3 regions of the Aquisalimonas asiatica genome follow, and region 3 is predicted to be linked to each of the others. Evidence: riboswitches for the same ligand, from Rfam matches in the RefSeq annotation. Region 3 holds a riboswitch; each other region holds the start of a gene.
What was found. A riboswitch is a leader RNA that binds a small molecule or an ion and turns the genes downstream of it on or off. The one in region 3 is predicted to bind cobalamin.
Positions count from the first base shown of each region.

Region 1: another riboswitch for cobalamin. It lies ahead of BMZ02_RS13690 (TonB-dependent receptor domain-containing protein); the one in region 3 lies ahead of BMZ02_RS01475 (ribonucleoside-diphosphate reductase subunit alpha).
Region 2: another riboswitch for cobalamin. It lies ahead of BMZ02_RS10305 (hypothetical protein); the one in region 3 lies ahead of BMZ02_RS01475 (ribonucleoside-diphosphate reductase subunit alpha).

Region 1 covers NZ_FOEG01000006.1:162,130-168,333, forward strand. The annotation lists gene BMZ02_RS13685 (cobaltochelatase subunit CobN) at 1-667, opposite strand, end outside; gene BMZ02_RS13690 (TonB-dependent receptor domain-containing protein) at 674-2,494, opposite strand; cobalamin riboswitch at 2,615-2,858, opposite strand; gene cobD (threonine-phosphate decarboxylase CobD) at 2,882-3,868, opposite strand; gene cbiB (adenosylcobinamide-phosphate synthase CbiB) at 3,841-4,773, opposite strand; gene cobT (nicotinate-nucleotide--dimethylbenzimidazole phosphoribosyltransferase) at 4,886-5,938, shown strand; gene BMZ02_RS13710 (histidine phosphatase family protein) at 5,928-6,204, shown strand, end outside.
Region 2 covers NZ_FOEG01000004.1:97,648-103,851, reverse strand. The annotation lists gene BMZ02_RS10325 (TonB-dependent receptor) at 1-93, opposite strand, end outside; gene BMZ02_RS10320 (TonB-dependent receptor plug domain-containing protein) at 144-2,186, opposite strand; gene BMZ02_RS10315 (DUF3325 domain-containing protein) at 2,253-2,615, opposite strand; gene BMZ02_RS10310 (PepSY-associated TM helix domain-containing protein) at 2,612-4,165, opposite strand; gene BMZ02_RS10305 (hypothetical protein) at 4,186-4,509, opposite strand; cobalamin riboswitch at 4,717-4,951, opposite strand; gene ubiD (4-hydroxy-3-polyprenylbenzoate decarboxylase) at 5,114-6,204, shown strand, end outside.
Region 3 covers NZ_FOEG01000001.1:302,259-308,462, forward strand. The annotation lists gene BMZ02_RS01470 (hydroxymethylglutaryl-CoA reductase) at 1-1,177, opposite strand, end outside; cobalamin riboswitch at 1,632-1,848, shown strand; gene BMZ02_RS01475 (ribonucleoside-diphosphate reductase subunit alpha) at 1,997-4,792, shown strand; gene BMZ02_RS01480 (ribonucleotide-diphosphate reductase subunit beta) at 4,884-6,038, shown strand; gene BMZ02_RS01485 (helix-turn-helix domain-containing protein) at 6,126-6,204, opposite strand, start outside.

The sequences.
Region 1 (6,204 bases), on a different contig from region 3:
CGTCGTCCAGGTCGAGGTCCGCCGGGTCGGCGCTGGCTTTGCCGTTGCGGTAGTAGCGGATGGGGTCCTGCGGGCGCGGCTCCGGCACCTCCATGTCGTGACCGGCATGAGCCAGCAGCCACTCCATCATGCCGGCCATGTGGTCCGGGCTGCGTCCCTGGTAGAACGCGCGCCCGTTCAGCCAGTCGGCCTGATCGGGGAAGGCGTCGCGCTGTGCGGCCAGATGCTCGCGGGGGTCTTCGCCGGCATCCGGGTTGGCTACCAGCTCGTTGACGGCCTCGTCGGAGAGGCCGTCCAGCACCGGCTCTCCGTCCAGCCGCGAGAGCCGGGTAATGCGGCGGTCGCTGTTCATGGCCAGCACCGGCACGTCCGCGCCGGGGCTGGCCTCGCGTAACAGGCGCTCGATGCGCCCGACCTGATCGCCGAAGACGCCGGCCATGAACACGGCGTCGGCCTCGCGCCAGAGCCCGGCCACCTCGCCGTCCGATTTCTCGGCCAGCTGTTCCGGGGTGCGCAGCACCACATCGTGCTCGGGGTGGGCGTCCACGAAGGCATGGGCCCCGGCCGCCACTTCGGCGGCGGAGCGTTCGGAGACAATGCCGACGATGGTGGCGGCGGAGGCAATCCCTGGCAGCAGCAGTGCCAGCAGTAGCACGCTGAATCGCATCATCATTTATCGGTTCCCGTAACGGACGCTGAGAAAGGCGGTGCGGCCGGCGTTCTTGTAGTCGAAGTCGCTTGTACTGTTCCGAGCCGTGACATAATCCGTGTCGAAGACGTTATCGATCGTGAGCCGGGCAGACCAGTTGCGCGCAAACTCCCAGCCGGCGCGCAGGTTCATCAGGCCGAAGCCGGGCAGCCGGTCATCGCCCTGGTAGCGGTCACCCTGGAAGATCCCGCTGGCGCCGACGGAAGCCGTCCCGATGGACCGGTCGAGATCAAGACGGGCCGTTCTGGTCGCGCGGCGCTCCAGGCGCTCACCGCTGTCGCGGTCACGCGGATCCGTCAGCGTCGCGGAGGCCTGCACATCCCACGCGCTGATGCGGGTCTGCAGCGAGCCTTCCAGCCCCTGAATGCGGGCGCGGTCGACATTCTCGGGCCGCATGACGCCGTCGTTTCCAAAGGCGTTCTGGATGAGGTCGTCCACGTGACTCTGGTAGGCGGCAAGATCCCAGCGGAGATGCTGGTATTGACCGGTTATGCCGATCTCCGCGGTCTGGGAGCGCTCGGGGGAGAGGTTGTCGTTGCCTTCGAAAATAAAGCCGTCGCCGTAATCGGTAAAGGGGAAATAAAGGTCGTTGAACGTGGGCGCACGGAATGCCGTGCCGTAGCTCAGACGCAGTCGGTGATTGGCGTCCAGCGCCTGTCCGAATGCGGCGCCACCGGTGACGCGGTCACCAAAGGCCTCGTTATCATCGAGGCGCACACTGAGCTGGATCTCCGAGTTGTCACCACCGATCAGGTACTGTCCGAAAGCGGCGCGATTATCACGGCGGGTCTCGTCGTAGTCGGTGGTTCCCGCGACCTCGTCGCGCTGAAACTCCGCACCAAAGACGACTTCGTTGTTGCCGTGGATGGCCGTGTTCTCCATCCGGGCGGTGCGCGTTTCGGTATCGAAGACCGAGATTCCGGATCCCTCGAAGTTCTCCTGTTCGTCACGGGCCTGGCTGATCTGCAGCCGGGTGGTCCATGCTGCGCCGATCGGGATCAGCGTGTGGGCGCCGATGGCCTGGTTCAGAAAATCGGTATCGCCGCCGTCGAATTCCGTGTTGCCTTCGGCGCGAAACCCGAGAACGCCGACCTCCGTGCCGTTATCGAACTGATGGGTAAGCCGTCCAACGTTGGCGTTGTTGACGAACCCCCGGTCGTCCCCGTCTTCCCGAACCGGGGCGCCGCGCGTATGGAAGCGGTTGGTGCTCACGCTGTAGGACGTGCCGTCCGCCGCACCCGCGAAGCCCGCACCAATCTCGCTGCTATCGAATGAACCATAGCCCCCTTGAATCCAGTACTGATCGCCGTCTCGCCCGTCCGGGGTGAACGCCTGCACGACCCCACCGACCGCGTCGGCGCCGTAGATGCTTGCCCTGGGCCCGCGGACAACCTCCACGTTATCGAGAAGCTGTGGCGGGATGAACTGCCAGGGCACGCCGCCGGTCGTGGCCGAACGAATGCGCACACCATCGATCAGCAGCATCGTGGATTCGGAACCGGTGCCGCGCGTATAGACGCTGGTGGCCTTGCCGAAGGAGCCGTTGGTCTGGACGTCGAGCCCGGGCTGACCACGCAGGATGTCGCCAAGCTCCCGTGGCTGCTGCCGGTCCAGAGTCTCGCGGTCGATCACAGTGACCGAGCTGAGGCTTTCGTCCACGGTCTGGGTGGAGAGCGTCGGCGTCACCACCACGGGGTTGAGCTGGATCGGGTCGTCCCCCGAGGCGCTCAGAGGCGCCAGACACACGGCCACCGTGGCCGCAGCTGCAGGCTTGCTGAAGTACATGGTTGTCCCCTTTCGCCGTGCCACCCGCACGGGCGTATCGTTCTGTAATAGTGGCGCGTGGGTGGGGCGATCAGGCGGCAAGTGGCGGAGTCTGCCGGCCTGTGCGTCGCCCTCCGCAACGCGCGGCAAACCCGGCAGGCCGGTCTACGGGCTGATGAGCGGGGAGCTGTGGACCCGTCCCTGGGCGACCGCCTTCCCGTGCATATTGCACAGTGGCCGAGAGGTCGCCTTTGACTCAAACACCGTTGCGGGGGCAGCGTCGGAATGGGGCCGCGTGCCGTGAGGCGGGCCGGTACCGACTTCCCGTTTCATCCCGTCACAGCCGGTTGGTACTGCACGGGACACCTGCAGGGAGGCGAATGACGCTAGCAAGGGGGGTGCCGGTAGTCAAATCGACAGGGCGGTATCGAGCCGTGCCAGCCCCGCTTCATCCGGGGCGAGTCCGAAGCGCAGCGCGGCCGGCCCCTGGAACAGGCGCACCAGGATGCCCTCGCGGGCGAGTCGATCCTGCAGCGCGGCCGACTCGCCGTGCGGGCAGTAGCGAAACAGGCTGGTGCCTCCGGCGGGCGTCAGCCCGTGGCGTCGGAGCACCTGGTCCAGGGCTGCCGCCCCGGCGTCGAGACGCCGGCGATTGGCCTCCTGCCAGGCGCGGTCGGCCAGGGCCTGGCGCATGACCCAGCGTGCCGGGTGGCTCACGGCCCAGGGGCCAAGCAGCGTGTCGAGGTGGTCGCAGAGCGGCGCCGGGCCGAACAGAAAGCCGCCCCGCAAGCCGGCGAGCCCGAAGAACTTGCCCAGGGACCGCATGACCAGCAGTCCGTCCGGCCCCGTGGCGGGCGCCACGCTGTCTGCGGGTGTCGGGTCGATGAAGGCTTCGTCCACCACTAGCCAGCCGTCCCGCGCCTGCAGCCGACGGTGCCACTCAAGCAAACGCTCCGTCGGGACGGTAAGCCCGGTGGGGTTGTTCGGGTGTATCCAGACCAGCACGTCCAGGTGGTCCAGATGCGCGTCCACATCGTCGTGGGGCACATTGATCACCGCATGACCCTGCTGGCGCCACCACCACGCGTGTTCCGCGTAGCCGGGGGCGGGTACGCCGACCCGGCAGGGCGCCCGCAGTCGTGGTAGCGCCTGGATGACCGCCTGGGAGCCGGCCGTGGTGACGCAGCCGGCCGCAGCCGGGGCGCCCGCCCACGCCCTTGCGATCGCCGGCAGGTCGTCGTCCGCCTCGGGCAGGCGCTGCCACACCGACCCGGGGACTTCCGGCACCGGCCAGGGCCACGGGTTGATGCCGGTGGAGAGGTCCAGCCAGTGTTCCAGGGGGATGCCGTATGCGGCTGCCGCCCGGTTCAGCCTGCCGCCGTGATCAGGGACCATGCCATGCCTCCCAATAGGATGACGGCCAGCCAGCAGAACACGGCGCGGCGCACCAGCACGACCGCGGCGTCGATGGTGGCGCCGTCTGGTGGCGGACCTTCGCCCAGGGGTGGGCGTTCCCGCCAGCCGTCCCGGTAGGGCGCGGCGCCGCCGAGGGTGACACCAAGCGCGCCGGCGCCCGCGGCCATTACCGGCCCGGCGTTGGGGCTCTCCCACGCGCCCGCCTGGCGGAACCAGCAGGACAGGGCCGTGGCGGTGCGGCCAGAGGCGGCGTAGGCCAGCGCCGTCAGCCGCGCCGGTATCCAGTTGAGCGCATCGTCGAGCCGCGCGACCACGCGGCCGAACAACAGGTAGCGCGGTGTCCGATAGCCCCACATGGCGTCCAGGGTATTCACCAGGCGGTGCAGGATTACGCCCGGCAGGCCCGCGACCAGGTACCAGAACAGGCTGGCGAAGACGGCGTCGGCGCCGTTCTCCAGGACCGACTCGGACGCCGCCCCGGCAACGCCCCGTTGATCCAGCGCCCGGGTGTCGCGGCTGACCATGGCGCCCACGGCGTCTCGGGCACCGGCAAGGTCGCCGTGGATCAGCGGTGTGGCGACGGCGCGGGCGTGATCTCCCAGGCTGCGCGGGCCGATGGCGAGATACAGCACCACAATCTCCAGGGCCACCAACACGACCGGCGGCAACACCAGCGCCAGTACCACGGCGACAAGGACGGGCGGTGCCAGCAACACGGCGGCTGCCGTCAGGCCGGACGCGATGCTGCCGTGCCCGTCCGGGTTGAAACGGCGCTCGACGGCATCCGCCAGTGCCCCGAACAGCACCAGCGGGTGCAGCCGCCGGGGCTCCCCCAGCAGCGTATCCAGAATGACAGCGCCGATACAGACAAGCGCGGTAAGCAAGGCGTCCTCGTGGCAACATGGCGAAGCCGGTCAGTGTATACCGCGGCTTGACACCCGTCAGGGGCGGGCCGAACATCCGGTGCCCTCCATACACAGCGGGGACATGCCTGTCATGACCACCAACACGCCCTGGGACGCGCCGATTCCTGCCCCCGACACGGGCGCGGCGGACGCGGCCTGGCAGCGGCAGATGCAGCTGACCAAACCGCCGGGATCGCTGGGCCGCCTGGAAACGGCGACCGTGCGCCTGGCGGCGCAACAGCGAACGTCGCTGCCCGCGCTGGAGCGTGTGTGGATTACGGTGTTCGCGGGTGACCACGGTGTCTGCGACGAGGGTGTATCCGCTTTTCCGCAGGCCGTGACGGCCCAGATGGTCCGGAATTTCGCGGCGGGCGGTGCGGCGGTCAGCGTGCTGGCTCGCCACCTGGGTGCCACCCTGGAGGTGGTGAATGCGGGCACGGTGACGCCTCTGCCGCCTCTGGCGGGCGTACGCGATGAGCCGGTCATGCCTGGCACCGCGAACGCCGTCCGCGAGCCGGCCATGAGGGCGGCTCAGCGGGACCAGGCGCTGGCGCTCGGTGACGGGGCGGCGGCTCGCGCCAGCGACGCCGGCGCGCAGCTGTTCATCGGCGGTGACATGGGCATCGGCAACACCACGTCCGCCGCGGCGGTGGCCTGTGCCCTGCTCGGCGCATCGCCGGAGCAACTGGTCGGTCGCGGCACCGGGGTGGACGACGACGGGCTGGTTCGCAAGCGTGGTGCCGTGGCGGCGGCCCTGGCGCGCCACGGTGACGACCGCGCCCCGCTGTCCGTGCTGGCCTCCCTGGGCGGGCTGGAGATCGCCGCCCTTGCCGGTGCCATTCGCGGCGCGGCAAGCCGCGGCCTGCCGGTGCTGGTGGATGGCTTCATCGTCAGTGTCGCGGCGCTGGTGGCGGTGCGCCACACGCCGGATGTGGCGGCATGGCTGCATTTCTCCCACCGCTCCGCGGAGGCGGGTCACGATGCGGTGCTGCGGGCACTGGACGCGGAGCCCCTGCTCGATCTCGGCATGCGGCTGGGTGAAGGCAGTGGCGCTGCGGTCGCGGTGCCACTGTTGCAGGCGGCCTGTCGCCTGCACGGCGAGATGGCGACATTCGAATCGGCAGGTGTCAGCGATGGCGGTTGAGGAAACGCGCTCCACCTGGGTCGACCTGATTCGCCACGGGCAGCCCGAGGGTGGGCAGCGCTACCGTGGTCATCGGGATGATCCGCTGAGCCACGTGGGCTGGGAGCAGATGCGCGCCGCGGTGGAGCCGCGGGACCACTGGGACGTGGTGATCACCTCGCCGCTGTTGCGGTGCCGCGCCTTTGCCCAGGCGATCGCCGACGAACGCGGCATTCCGCTGCACGTTGAGCCCGATTTCAAGGAAATTTCCTTCGGCCGCTGGGAGG
Region 2 (6,204 bases), on a different contig from region 3:
ACCAGGCAGAAGCGGGACCACGGCGAGCAGCGAGGCCGGTAACACCGTGCGCGTCCGGTCACGCTCTGCGGCAACTTCCTGGGTCAGGATCATGTCTTGTTTTCTCCTTATTCGGCCTCCGGGAACGGGGCCATGGGCGAAGTTCAGAAGTTCTGGCTATAGGTCAAGGTGACGTTCCGCGGCGCGGCGTACTGGTCATAGCGCCGCAGTTCTCCGCCGATCTCGGTCTCGTCGATAGCAACGGGCACGTCCGTATCGAAGACGTTCTCGACGCGAACGCCCAGGCGCTGGTCGTGCCGTTCGTCGAAGAACTGGAAAGCGGAGGCATCGACGCGCATGCGACCACCGTAGTTCTGGCGGCCGCCGGCTTCGTCCGAGAGGGTGTCGTAGACCGGGCCGGTGTAGACGCCACTCAGCCGTGCCCCACGTTGCGCCTGCGCGGCGTCCCAGCCAAGCTGTGCCCGGGCGAAGAAGCGGGGAATGTCGTCGAGCTGTTCCTGATCGGGGTCGTTGTCCATGTACGCTTCCACGTAGGTGGCATTGAAACGAACCGACCATTGCGGAAGCGGGCGAACCGCAAACTGCCCTTCGACGCCGCGTGTGATGGTGGGGTCGTCGACGTTGAACACGCGCAGTACATCGTCGCCCTCCTCTTCGTCGTCGATCCGGTCGGTGATTTCCCGCCAGAATGCGCTGACGGACCAGCTCGCCGGCACATCGAGGCCGGGTACGGCCCGGCCTTCCAGGCCAATATTGCCGCCGATGGAGGACTCCGGGTCGAGGTCCGAGGCGCCAACCACGTCTCGCTCGGCGTCAACCGTGTCCACGGCGCGCGGCACCTGGAAGGCAGTGCCGGCAGTGGCCCGCACGTCGACGTTCGACGTCATACGGTGGCGAACCATCAACTGCCAGATGGCCGCGCTGTCGGTGCGGTCATTGTGGTTGTATCTGGCCCCGACGGAGACATCGGTGCGCGGCAGAAAGGCGATATCCGGGCGATACTGAACAAACGGGTCCAGCGAGGTCTCGGGATCGTACCCAGGGTTGGAGAGTGTCGCATCGCCGAGGTTGTACCCCTCGTGACGACTTGCTTCGGCACCGACCGTCCAGTGGCCGGCGAGGGCCGGGAAATCTGTCATGCCGTGGAGGCCGTAATCGCGGGACAGGTTGCCTCCCCGGGTGTAGACGGCGTCGCCGTTGTCCAGGTCCACTTCGCGGCGATCACCCTCCTGTTCATTCCAGAAGGCACGCAATGACATGGACCGCGCGGAGTCCACCTGACGTTCCCACTGAAGCATCGCGATGTCCTGCTGCGTCCGCCGGTCGTTGACCAGCTGCTCGGAGGGGTCGCCGAAACCGGTGGGCAGGCCGTCCTCACGCAGCTCATTGCGCTGGACGTGGAGGTCAATTCGCTCACTGTCACTCAGGTCGTAGCGATACTTGAAGCCGAGGTTCTGCAGGCTGCCCTCATAAGCGTTCGGCGCGCCCTCGGGAAATTCGAGTCTATCGCTGTCGAACGGCTCATTGATCCCGCGATTCTGGGAACCGAACACCTGGAAGCGGTGGTCACCAACGTCAAGGTTCGCGTGGCCGCCGAGGTTGAGTTCCTCCTGACTGCGCTCTCCCAGTGAACGGCCGGCCTCCCCCATGAATTCACCCTGTTCGGCGTAGTCGAAGTCCTTGGTGACGAAGTTGATCACACCGACCATGGCGTTGCTGCCGTAGAACAGGGATTGTCCGTCCTTGAGCACCTCGATCCGCTCAATGTGCTGGGGGTTGATGTTGAGATGAGTGCCGAAGAAGGTGCGCGGTTCGATGCGTACACCGTCGAGCAGCATGACGAACTCCCGCTCGTCTCCCCCTAGCAGGGAAATACTGCCGGCGCCGGCGCGTCCGCCCGCCTGCGGTTGCACGTAGACACCCGGCGCCAGCACCTCCAGCGCCTGTGTCAGCGTGGTGGCGCCGGTCTCGCGTATGTCCTCGGCGGTGATGATATCGACGCTGGCGCCCCGGTCGCCCAGAGTCCCGGCCAGGTCGCGCTGAGACGTCGCCTGCCCGGCGGCCGTGACTCCGATCGCCTCAAGTTGTGTGACGTCACCGGCAACGGCCTGCTGACACAACCCGATACCACCGGTCAGTGTGACCGCCAATACCAGGCGTCCCCCTCTCGCTGAATGCATACTCATGGCTTCCTTGAGCTCCCTTTCTTATCGAATCGCCGCCAATGGCGGTCAGTGATTGCCCTCAATGGGTCAGGCCCCGGCGAGTGCCCGCCGCGCCTGGTCTGCAAGTGGAACGGCAACGGCGAACATGACGGCGAAAACGGCGTAGAGCGGCAGGCGCCGAGGGGCCAGATCCAGTGTCCCGGCGACCGCCAGCGCCCCCGCAGTCAGGGTTGCAATGGCAGTGACACTGCCCACTCCTGCACCCCAGTGGTGCAAGCTGCCCAACACAAGGACGGCGACTACACTCCATCCAGCCACGGCGCATGCCTTGCGCAGCCGCTGATCACCGACGTGCCCACGAACCTGGCGGTGGTGGCGGGCAATGCCGAGCGCCAGTGCGGACAGGCCGGCGTAGGCGAGCGCCAGAGCTGACAGGCCGGCTCCGATCATTTCCCGCCCCCTTGCACGCCGCCCCGCATTCCGCCACGACGACGTGCCGAAGCTGCGGCGTTGTCAGCGGCCCTTCTGCGGCTCCTGATCAGCAGCCCTGCAAGCAAGGCGGAGAATGCAAGCGCGGTGCCGTCCACTCCGGCGAGAACCCAGTTGCCACCCGCCAGGGCACGGCCAAGGTGGATGTCGGTGGTCAGGAAATTGACCATCGGCAGAAGGGCAGCCAGCACCGCCCCTGCGCCGATTTGCTCAACCCAGGCTCTGCCCGGTGGTCGGGCGGCGGCATGGGCAAAAGCAGCCGCCCACACGATGAACATCGCATGGACCTCCCAGTCGGCACGGCCGTCCAGGCCCACGGGAAGCAAACGGTTCGCCAGAAAGTAGGAAAGGACACCGATCGGTAACCCGGCGACTACGGCCACATTGAGCCGCTCGACCAGCGCAACCCCAGTGGCGGCGCGCCGTTGCTGTCGCCGCTTGGTCGTCCACAGGACCAGACCCGTTGCGACCATCGCGGCACCGGCGAATCCACAAAGGACGTACAACCAGCGCAGAATGGGCTGTGCGAAGCGCCCTTCGTGCAAGCCGACCAGAACGTCGCGCACGCCGTGAGCCGCGCTTACGGGAGGGGTGTGATGATCGACCAGTTCGCCGCTGACACCATCGAAGACCAGCTGCTCACGCGTCCGGAGCGGGCGCTCGGTATGCCGCGCGACAGCCACCCTCGCCTCGGCATCGCCAGGGTTCTGGATGGTGATGCGACCCACGGAGTCATCACCCCATCGGGATTCGGCCTGTTGCACCAGCGGTGCGATCTCGGCCAGCGTGGCTTGCTCACCGGCGGCGCTGATGTGCCGGACGCTCTCCGAGCGCTCCGAGAAGAACGCCTGCCGCCCGTCGGCGCCGCTGCCGTATCCCGCCGCGACAACCACCGACATGTAGGTCACGCCGAGCAGCACAAGCCCGGAGTAGGTGATCATCAAGTGAAAAGGCAGCGCCAGAACACCTGCCAGCGTGTGCGCGTCCAGCCAGGTCCGCAGCCCCTTGCCCGTGCGCAGGGTGAAGGCGTCCCGAAACAGGTGGCGATGGATGACAACGCCGGCAAGGAGCACCACCAGCATTGCCAGGGCGGCGGCGCCAACGATCCAGGAGGCGGCTGTTCTGGGCAAATAGGCCAGTTGGTAGTGCATCCGGTAGAGCGTGCTGCCACCCGCCGTCTCCCTGTAGTCGGCGGGCTCTCCCGTCTCGGCATGCAGGATCTCGGTCTCGCGACCGGGGTCGGCCCCACTCCACGCGACCTGCAGGTCGGGGTTCTCCCTGTGGCCCGGAGGTGTGATCGTCCAGCGCTCGGCATCCGGAGCGACCTCAAGGAGACGGCGGACTCCTGTATCCGCCGCACTCGCAGCATCCACAGTCACCGCAGCAACCGGGCGCTCGGGCGTCATCCACTGGTCGATTTCGACGGCGAAGTAGCCGAGCGTACCGGTGACGAAAACAAAGTAGAGAATCCAGCCGACGCAGACACCGGCCCATGTATGGAGCCACGCCATGCTCTCGCGGAACGCGCCCGTCAAACCGCACCTCCAGCCGCCAGGGCAGAGGCGCCCACCTGGACGAGCACCAGCAATGCGACCGGCACGAGAATCCCGACCGCGGCGATGGCAGGAGTACGAGCGGCGAACGCCCAGAGCACGGCGCCCGCGTAGGGGAGGAAACTCAGGGAGATGGCGAGGTCCACGGCCTCGGCCCGGGGAAGAGTCAACCCGTTCACCATGGCAGTGGCGAAACTGACGGCGAGCAGATACCCGCCAAGGACAGCCACGGCGACGCGCGCCACGATCGCCATTGCGCGGGTCACCGGGACGCGGCTCGGCTGTTTGCGGTCAGACGCCATGGCGACGTGATCCTCCCTGAAACGCGGTGGCATGCACACGGCGAGGGAGATATCGCGACGAGGAGGTCCGACGGTTGAGCTCAGCAACACACCGGGAACCTGCGCGGGCCACGCGCCACCGGGATGACCTGGAGAACGTGAAACCTCTCGCCAGCGGCGCCCCTCGCACCTCCGGACGGTGACCACTGCCGTGGGACAACACCACAGGCAGGGCCTGACTCTCGGGCCGGTCTCCGGACTCGCGTGTGGATGCCGCAGCATCCGAGCGGACCGCCTTCCCATGGCATCAGCCACAGTGGCGGGGATGGTCCGCTGCAACACGCTCACCGTTGCGGGGGCAGTCCCGGACTTGGCACGGGGCGCGTTGCCCATGCCTCACCGGGTTCCCGTTTCACCTTCCCGGCCGGAACGGCCTGAAGGCACCCGAGAGCGAAACGACAAAGCTACTGCCCCTTGCTGGCAGGGTCAACCGGCCCGAAGATCGTATGTGTAACGTTATAACATTGCTATCAACATGCCGTCCCATCCGCCCCCGGTTTCGTGCGATGATCCCCGCACACGACCGCACGGACACCAGCCAACGGGAGCCTTGACCATGGCCAGCCTGCAGTACCGGGATCTGCGCGATTTCATGGACCGCCTGGAGCGGGACGGGGAGCTCAAGCGCATCTCCGCGCCGGTAGACCCGAACCTGGAGATGACCGAGATCTGCGACCGCACCCTGCGCAAGGGCGGGCCGGCGCTGTTGTTCGAGAACCCGGTGGGGTCGGACATCCCCGTGCTGGGCAACCTGTTCGGCACGCCATATCGCGTGGCGCTGGGCATGGGCGCGGACGGCACCGAAGCCCTGCGCGAAATCGGCAAGCTGCTGGCCTTTCTCAAGGAGCCCGACCCGCCCAAGGGCATGAAAGACGCCTGGAAGCAGCTGCCGATCTTCAAGCAGGTGCTGAACATGGGGCCGAAGACGGTGCGGCGGCCGGAGTGCCAGGAGCACGTGATCGAGGGCGACGATGTCGACCTCTCCCGCCTGCCCATCTGGACGTGCTGGCCCGGCGACGCGGGCCCGTTGATCACCTGGGCGCTGGTGGTCACCCGCGGCCCGCACAAGGAGCGGCAGAATCTGGGCATCTACCGCCAGCAGGTGATCGGCCGCAATCGGGTGATCATGCGCTGGCTCGGCCACCGCGGCGGCGCGCTGGATTTCCAGGAATGGCAGCAGGAGCACCCCGGCGAGCCGTTCCCCATTGCGGTGGCCCTGGGGGCCGACCCCGCGACGATCCTGGGCGCCGTCACCCCCGTGCCGGACACCCTCTCCGAGTACGCCTTCGCCGGGCTGCTGCGGGGGAGCAAGACCGAGCTGGGCAAATGCATCGGTTCCGACCTGCAGGTGCCCGCTTCGGCGGAGATCGTGCTTGAAGGCCACATTTACCCGGACGATTGGGCGGATGAAGGCCCGTTCGGCGATCACACCGGCTACTACAACGAGGTGGACCGCTTCCCGGTATTCACCATCGAGCGCATCACCCACCGCAGCAACCCGGTCTATCACAGCACCTACACGGGCCGGCCGCCGGATGAGCCGGCGGTGCTCGGGGTGGCACTGAACGAGGTGTTCGTGCCGATCCTGCAGAAACAGTTCCCGGAGATCGTGGATTTCTACCTGCCGCCGGAAGGCTGCTCTTATCGCATGGCGGT
Region 3 (6,204 bases):
GCGCGGCGGCTACTTCGGCCAGCGCATGGGCGCTGCCGGGGCCGTCCAGTCCGAGGAGACGCAGGCAGGCGTTCTGACTCGGCAGGCTGGTGCCGCCGCCAATGGTTCCAACCATGAGATTGGGTAGGGTGACGGCGGCGTAGAGGCCGGTATCGGTCTGCTCGAAGCGGGTGACCCCGACGGCGGATTCGGCCACACAGGCGGCGTCCTGCCCGCAGGCGATGTAGAGCGCCGCGAGGCCGTTGGCGTAGTGTCCGTGGACGCCGATGGTGCCGCTCATGACCCCGCCCATGGCGGACATGCGCCAGTAATCCACCATGGCTTCCGGTGTCGTGTGCAGCGCCTTGCGGACGTGCTCCCCGGGAATGTGGACTTCGGCGGTGACCTTGCGCCCGCGCACGCCGATAAAGGACTGGGCGCTCGCCTTCTTGTCCCCGGAATGGTTGGCTTCCACAAAGTGATACCGGGGGGTTACCGGCGCGTTGGCCATGACGTAGGCGCAGATCGCCTCGGTGGCGATGGTCACCATGTTCTGGCCGGATGCCTCACCGGTGGAGAATTCGAAGTTGAGGTAGACGTGGTTGCCTTCGATGGTGACCCGCAGATTCCGGAGGCGGCCGTGACGGGTGGTGGCTTCGCCCGCCGCGCGCAGCGCGTCCAGGGACTGGAGGGCCCAGGCCACGAACTCGCCGGCGTCGCGCAGGTTGTCGAAGGCGAAGCCCGGGGCGCGGCTGACGCCTTCGTCTATGACCATGGCGGTGCAGCCGCCGACGGCCGTGATCAGTTGGGCTCCCCGGCTGTAGGAGGCCACCAGCGCTGCTTCCGACGTTGCCAGGGGGACGTGGTAGTCGCCCTGGGCGAAGAGTCCGTTGACGCGCAGCGGGCCGGCCAGCCCCACCGGCAGCTTGACCGTGCCGATGAAGTTCTCGATGTTCGCCTCGTAGGCGCCCATGTCGGCCACGGTCTTGTCGTCGAGCAACTGGGCGCGGGCGTCGCTGTCATTGCCCGTTGCCTGCCAGCGCCGCTCCACCAGCCTTTCAAGGGTGCGGGGGTTCAACGGCAGGCGGCGGTCACTGGGGGTGTGGTCAGCGCTGAGACGCGCATGCAGCGACTCGGCGGAGTGTTCGGCCAGTAGTTGACGGAGCCAGGCGTTGGCCTGTGCATGATCGGTTGCCATTGGAGGTCATCCCTGATGGTTGTTGTCGGGCCCCTGGCTCGGCGCGTCAGCCGGCCAGGATCTGTGCGCCGTCAGGAGTGACGTGCACGGCGTAGAGAATGAACCCGACGGCGACGGCCGCGATGGTGAGGATGCGAAGCGTGCTGCGAACGACCGGTGTCATGAAAGCCTCCTGATGCGTTGAACGTGGAGCGCATTCTTGGCATTCGCCGGAGGCTGTTCAACGCTTGCCGCACACGTATCGCAATACGCGACGACCGGGGGCGTAGGGTGAGACTGCGGACCGCCTCCGGTGCCTGGTGACGGGGTTGTCGGTCAGCCGGCGGGCTGGTCGCATTCCCCGCCCGGGGGCAGCGACCGGGTGCGCCCGCCGGTTCGTGTCTGGGCAACATCGAATCGGGTTTGCAGTTCCAGAAAGCACCAGATATAGTGAAATATGTCTGGTTCGGCTCAATATGTATGGTTAAATTCTGACCAGTCGCATCCTGAGCCGTCGCAAGAGGGAATCCGGTGAGACTCCGGAACTGACGCGCAGCGGTGTGGGGGAACGACCCCGGCAAGATGCTCAGCATCAGACACTCTCGCCCATGAAGGGGAGGGGAAGTCGCCGGCAGTAGGCCACGGAATAGTTGCCCCCGAGTCCGAAGACCTGCCAGAGCCTGCCCCGTCGGCAGGGAACACTGTGCCTTCGCGTTCAGGGCCAACAGTGGTGACAGTCCCGGACTCTCCTGTCGGTGTCGAAGACGACACCGCGCCTGCCTGTCCGTTGCTGCGCCCTGTCGCGAAGGAAAGCAAACGCGACCAGGGAGTAGTCACCTCATGTCATCCACCGTAACCGCCACCCGGGAATCCCGACACGGATCATCCGCCGCGCCCGGCCTTCGTGTCATTCGACGGGACGGATCCGTCGCCGAATTCAATGTGGAAAAAATCGTTGTCGCCATCGGCAAGGCCTTTCTGGCGGTCGAAGGCGACAGTGCCAGCCAGTCCAACCGTATTCACGAACGTTCCCGGGAACTCGCCGCCGGTATCGAGGAGATCTTTCATCGTCGCCTGGCCGGGCAGGGCACGGTCCATATCGAGGACATCCAGGATCAGGTGGAACTGGCGCTGATGCGCTCCGGTGAGCACCGGGTGGCCCGGGCCTACGTGTTGTACCGGGAGGAGCATGCTCGCCAGCGCCAGGCGCGGACGCCGGACGAGCCCCACCCGTCCCTGAGCGTGACGTACGCCGACGGCGAGCGTCGCCCACTGGATCTGGGCCGGTTGCGGGCCCTGGTCCGCCAGGCCTGCGAGGGACTGGAGGATGTGGACGGCGAATCGCTGCTGGACGAGACGCTGCGCAATCTGTACGACGGCATTCCCGAGCGGGAGCTGTCCACGGCGCTGATCATGACGGCCCGCTCGCGCATCGAGAAATCACCGGATTACAGCCCCTTGACCGCACGTCTGCTGATGGACCCGATTCGCCGTGAGGCGCTGCGGGTTCTGGGGCTGGCGGAGCAGGCCAGTCACGAGGACATGGTCGAGCTGTATCCCCGTGCCCTGTCCGCCGCCATCGAGTTCGGTATCCGGCACGAGCGGCTGAATCCGGCCCTGGCGGAGTTCGATCTGGACGCGCTGGGCCAGGCGCTGCAGCCGACCCGGGATGCGGCCTTCAGCTTCCTCGGTCTGCAGACCCTGTACGACCGCTACTTCCTGCACCACGACGAACAGCGTTTCGAGCTGCCCCAGGTGTTCTTCATGCGGGTGGCCATGGGGCTGGCGCTGCAGGAGGACAAACCGACCGAGCGGGCGATCGAATTCTACGAGCTGTTGTCGTCCTTCGACTACATGGCGTCCACGCCGACGCTGTTCAACAGCGGCACGCTGCACAGCCAACTGTCCTCCTGTTACCTGACCACGGTGCCGGACGACCTGGAAGGCATTTACGGCGCTCTGCGGGACAACGCCATGCTGTCCAAATGGGCCGGCGGGCTGGGCAACGACTGGACGCCGGTGCGTTCCCTCGGTGCCCATATCAAGGGCACCAACGGTCGCAGCCAGGGCATCGTGCCGTTTCTCAAGGTGGTCAACGATACCGCCGTGGCGGTCAATCAGGGCGGCAAGCGCAAGGGTGCGGTCTGCGCCTACCTGGAGTCCTGGCACCTGGACATCGAGGAGTTCATCGAGCTGCGCAAGAACACCGGGGACGACCGTCGCCGCACCCACGACATGAACACCGCCAACTGGATTCCGGATCTGTTCATGGAACGGGTCTTCGACGAGCGCGAATGGACGCTGTTCTCGCCCTCGGACGTGCCGGATCTGCACGATCTCTATGGCCAGGCGTTCCGTGAGCGCTACGAGCACTACGAACAGCTGGCGGAGAGTGGCGAGATCGAGAACTACAAGCGGGTGCCGGCCAGGGATCTCTGGCGTCGCATGCTGTCGATGCTGTTCGAAACCGGTCACCCGTGGATCACGTTCAAGGATGCCTGCAACCTGCGTTCGCCCCAGCAACACGCGGGTGTGGTGCACTCCTCCAATCTGTGCACGGAGATCACCCTCAACACCTCGGACGATGAAATCGCGGTGTGCAATCTGGGGTCCATCAACCTGGTGCAGCATCTCGACGATCAGGGGCTGGATACCGAGAAACTCGCCCGGACCGTGAAGACCGCGGTGCGCATGCTCGATAACGTCATCGACATCAACTACTACGCGGTACCCGGGGCGAAGCGCAGTAACGCCCGGCACCGTCCGATCGGGCTCGGCCTGATGGGCTTTCAGGACGCGCTGCACAAACGGAAACTGGCCTACGCCTCCGAGGAGGCGGTGCAGTTCGCCGATGAGGTCATGGAGCACATCAGTTACCACGCCATTGGCGCCTCATCGGACCTGGCGGCCGAACGGGGTACCTATGAATCCTACGCCGGATCGCTCTGGGATCAGGGCATTCTGCCCATCGATTCCATCGAGAACCTGCGTGACGCCCGTCCCGAGGGGTATCTGGAAGTGGACACCAGTGCCAGCCTGGACTGGACGCCGGTGCGGGAGAAACTGCGCCGCCAGGGCATGCGCAACTCCAACGTTATGGCGATCGCACCGACGGCGACCATTGCCAATATCGTCGGCGTGTCCGCCTCCATTGAGCCCACCTACCAGAACCTGTTCGTGAAATCGAACCTGTCCGGCGAGTTCACCATCGTGAACCCCTGGTTGGTCCGGGCGCTGAAGGAGCGTGGTCTCTGGGACGAAGTCATGGTCAACGACCTGAAGTATTACGACGGCAGTGTGGCGCCCATTGATCGCATTCCCGATGACCTCAAGGCCCAGTACGCCACCGCCTTTGAGGTGGAACCCCGATGGCTGGTGGAAGCGGCGGCGCGCCGCCAGAAATGGCTCGATCAGGCCCAGTCGCTCAACCTCTATATCGCGGAGCCGGACGGCCGCAAGCTGGATGTGACCTATCGCATGGCCTGGTTGCGCGGCCTCAAGACGACTTACTACCTGCGCAGTCAGGGCGCCACCCAGGCGGAGAAATCCACCATGCATGACGGCGCCTTGAACGCGGTCAGCAGCCAGCCCCAGGCCTGCGCCATCGACGACCCGGATTGCGAGGCCTGCCAGTAAAGGCCAACACCAATCAGGCAGGGCGGCGACACGCCCCCAACGGGGCGGGTGCCGCCAACCAGACAGAAACACCCGATAACCGGAGGATCCCATGTCCGTCCTGAACTGGAACGATTACGACGACAACGGTGCCGTGACCGAGGCACCCGAGCCGACCCAGCCGGAACCGGCCGCGGCGGCGGAAAGCCCGGCCGGTGCCCCCACCGGACTGGAGGCGCTGGAATCCGGTGCCGAACGGGTCGCGGTGGGCGACAAGCGCATCATCAACGCCCGCGCGGACGTGAACCAACTACTGCCGTTGAAGTACCACTGGGCCTGGGAGAAGTACCTGGCCGGATGCAACAACCACTGGATGCCCACGGAAGTCTCCATGCAGGCGGACATCGCCCTGTGGAAGAGCCGCGACGGTCTGACCGACGACGAGCGGGCGATGATCATGCGCAACCTCGGCTTCTTTGCCTCGTCCGAGTCCCTGGTGGCCAATAACGTGGTGCTGGCCATCTACCGCTACATCACCAATCCGGAATGTCGCCAGTACCTGCTGCGCCAGGCGTTCGAGGAAGCCGTGCATACCCACACCTTCCAGTATGTCGTGGACTCCCTCGGCCTGTCCGAAGGCGAGGTCTTCAACATGTACCGGGAGGTGCCGTCGATTACCGATAAGGCCGCCTGGGCACTGAAATACACCCGCAACCTGGAGGAGGGCAATTTTGATACCTCCACGGATGAGGGCGCGCAGAACTTTCTGCGGGACCTGGTGGCCTTCTACGTGGTGTTCGAGGGCATGTGGTTCTATACCGGGTTCGCCCAGATCCTCAGCCTCGGCCGGCGCAACAAGATGACCGGGATCGCGGAGCAGTATCAGTACATCCTGCGGGATGAATCCCTGCACCTGAACTTCGGCATTGATGTGATCAACCAGATCAAGCTGGAAAACCCTCACTTGTGGACGCCCGAATTCCAGGCCGAAGTCATCGAGATGCTCAAGGAGGCCACTCAACTGGAGATCGCTTACGCCGAAGACACCATGCCCAACGGCCTGCTCGGCATGAACGCGCAGATGTGCGAGGAATACATGCACTTCATCTGCAACCGCCGCTGCAGCCAGCTGGGCCTGCCGGAGCTGTTCCCCGGTGCCCGGAATCCGTTCCCCTGGATGAGCGAAGCGATTGATCTCAAAAAAGAAAAGAACTTCTTCGAAGCGCGTGTGACGGAGTATCAGACCGGTGGTTCGTTGAAGTGGTAAGACAGCGGTTCGGGCCGGTGGGTACGCCACCGGTCCGCCCGGTCAACGACCGGGACCCGTCTTCGCCTAACCGGCGCCCATGGGGGGTCAGCCCTGTTTGCGGGCGTAACGGGAGAACATGGAGAACGCCCACACGCGCTGTGCCAGCATGACGCTGCAGCCGTGG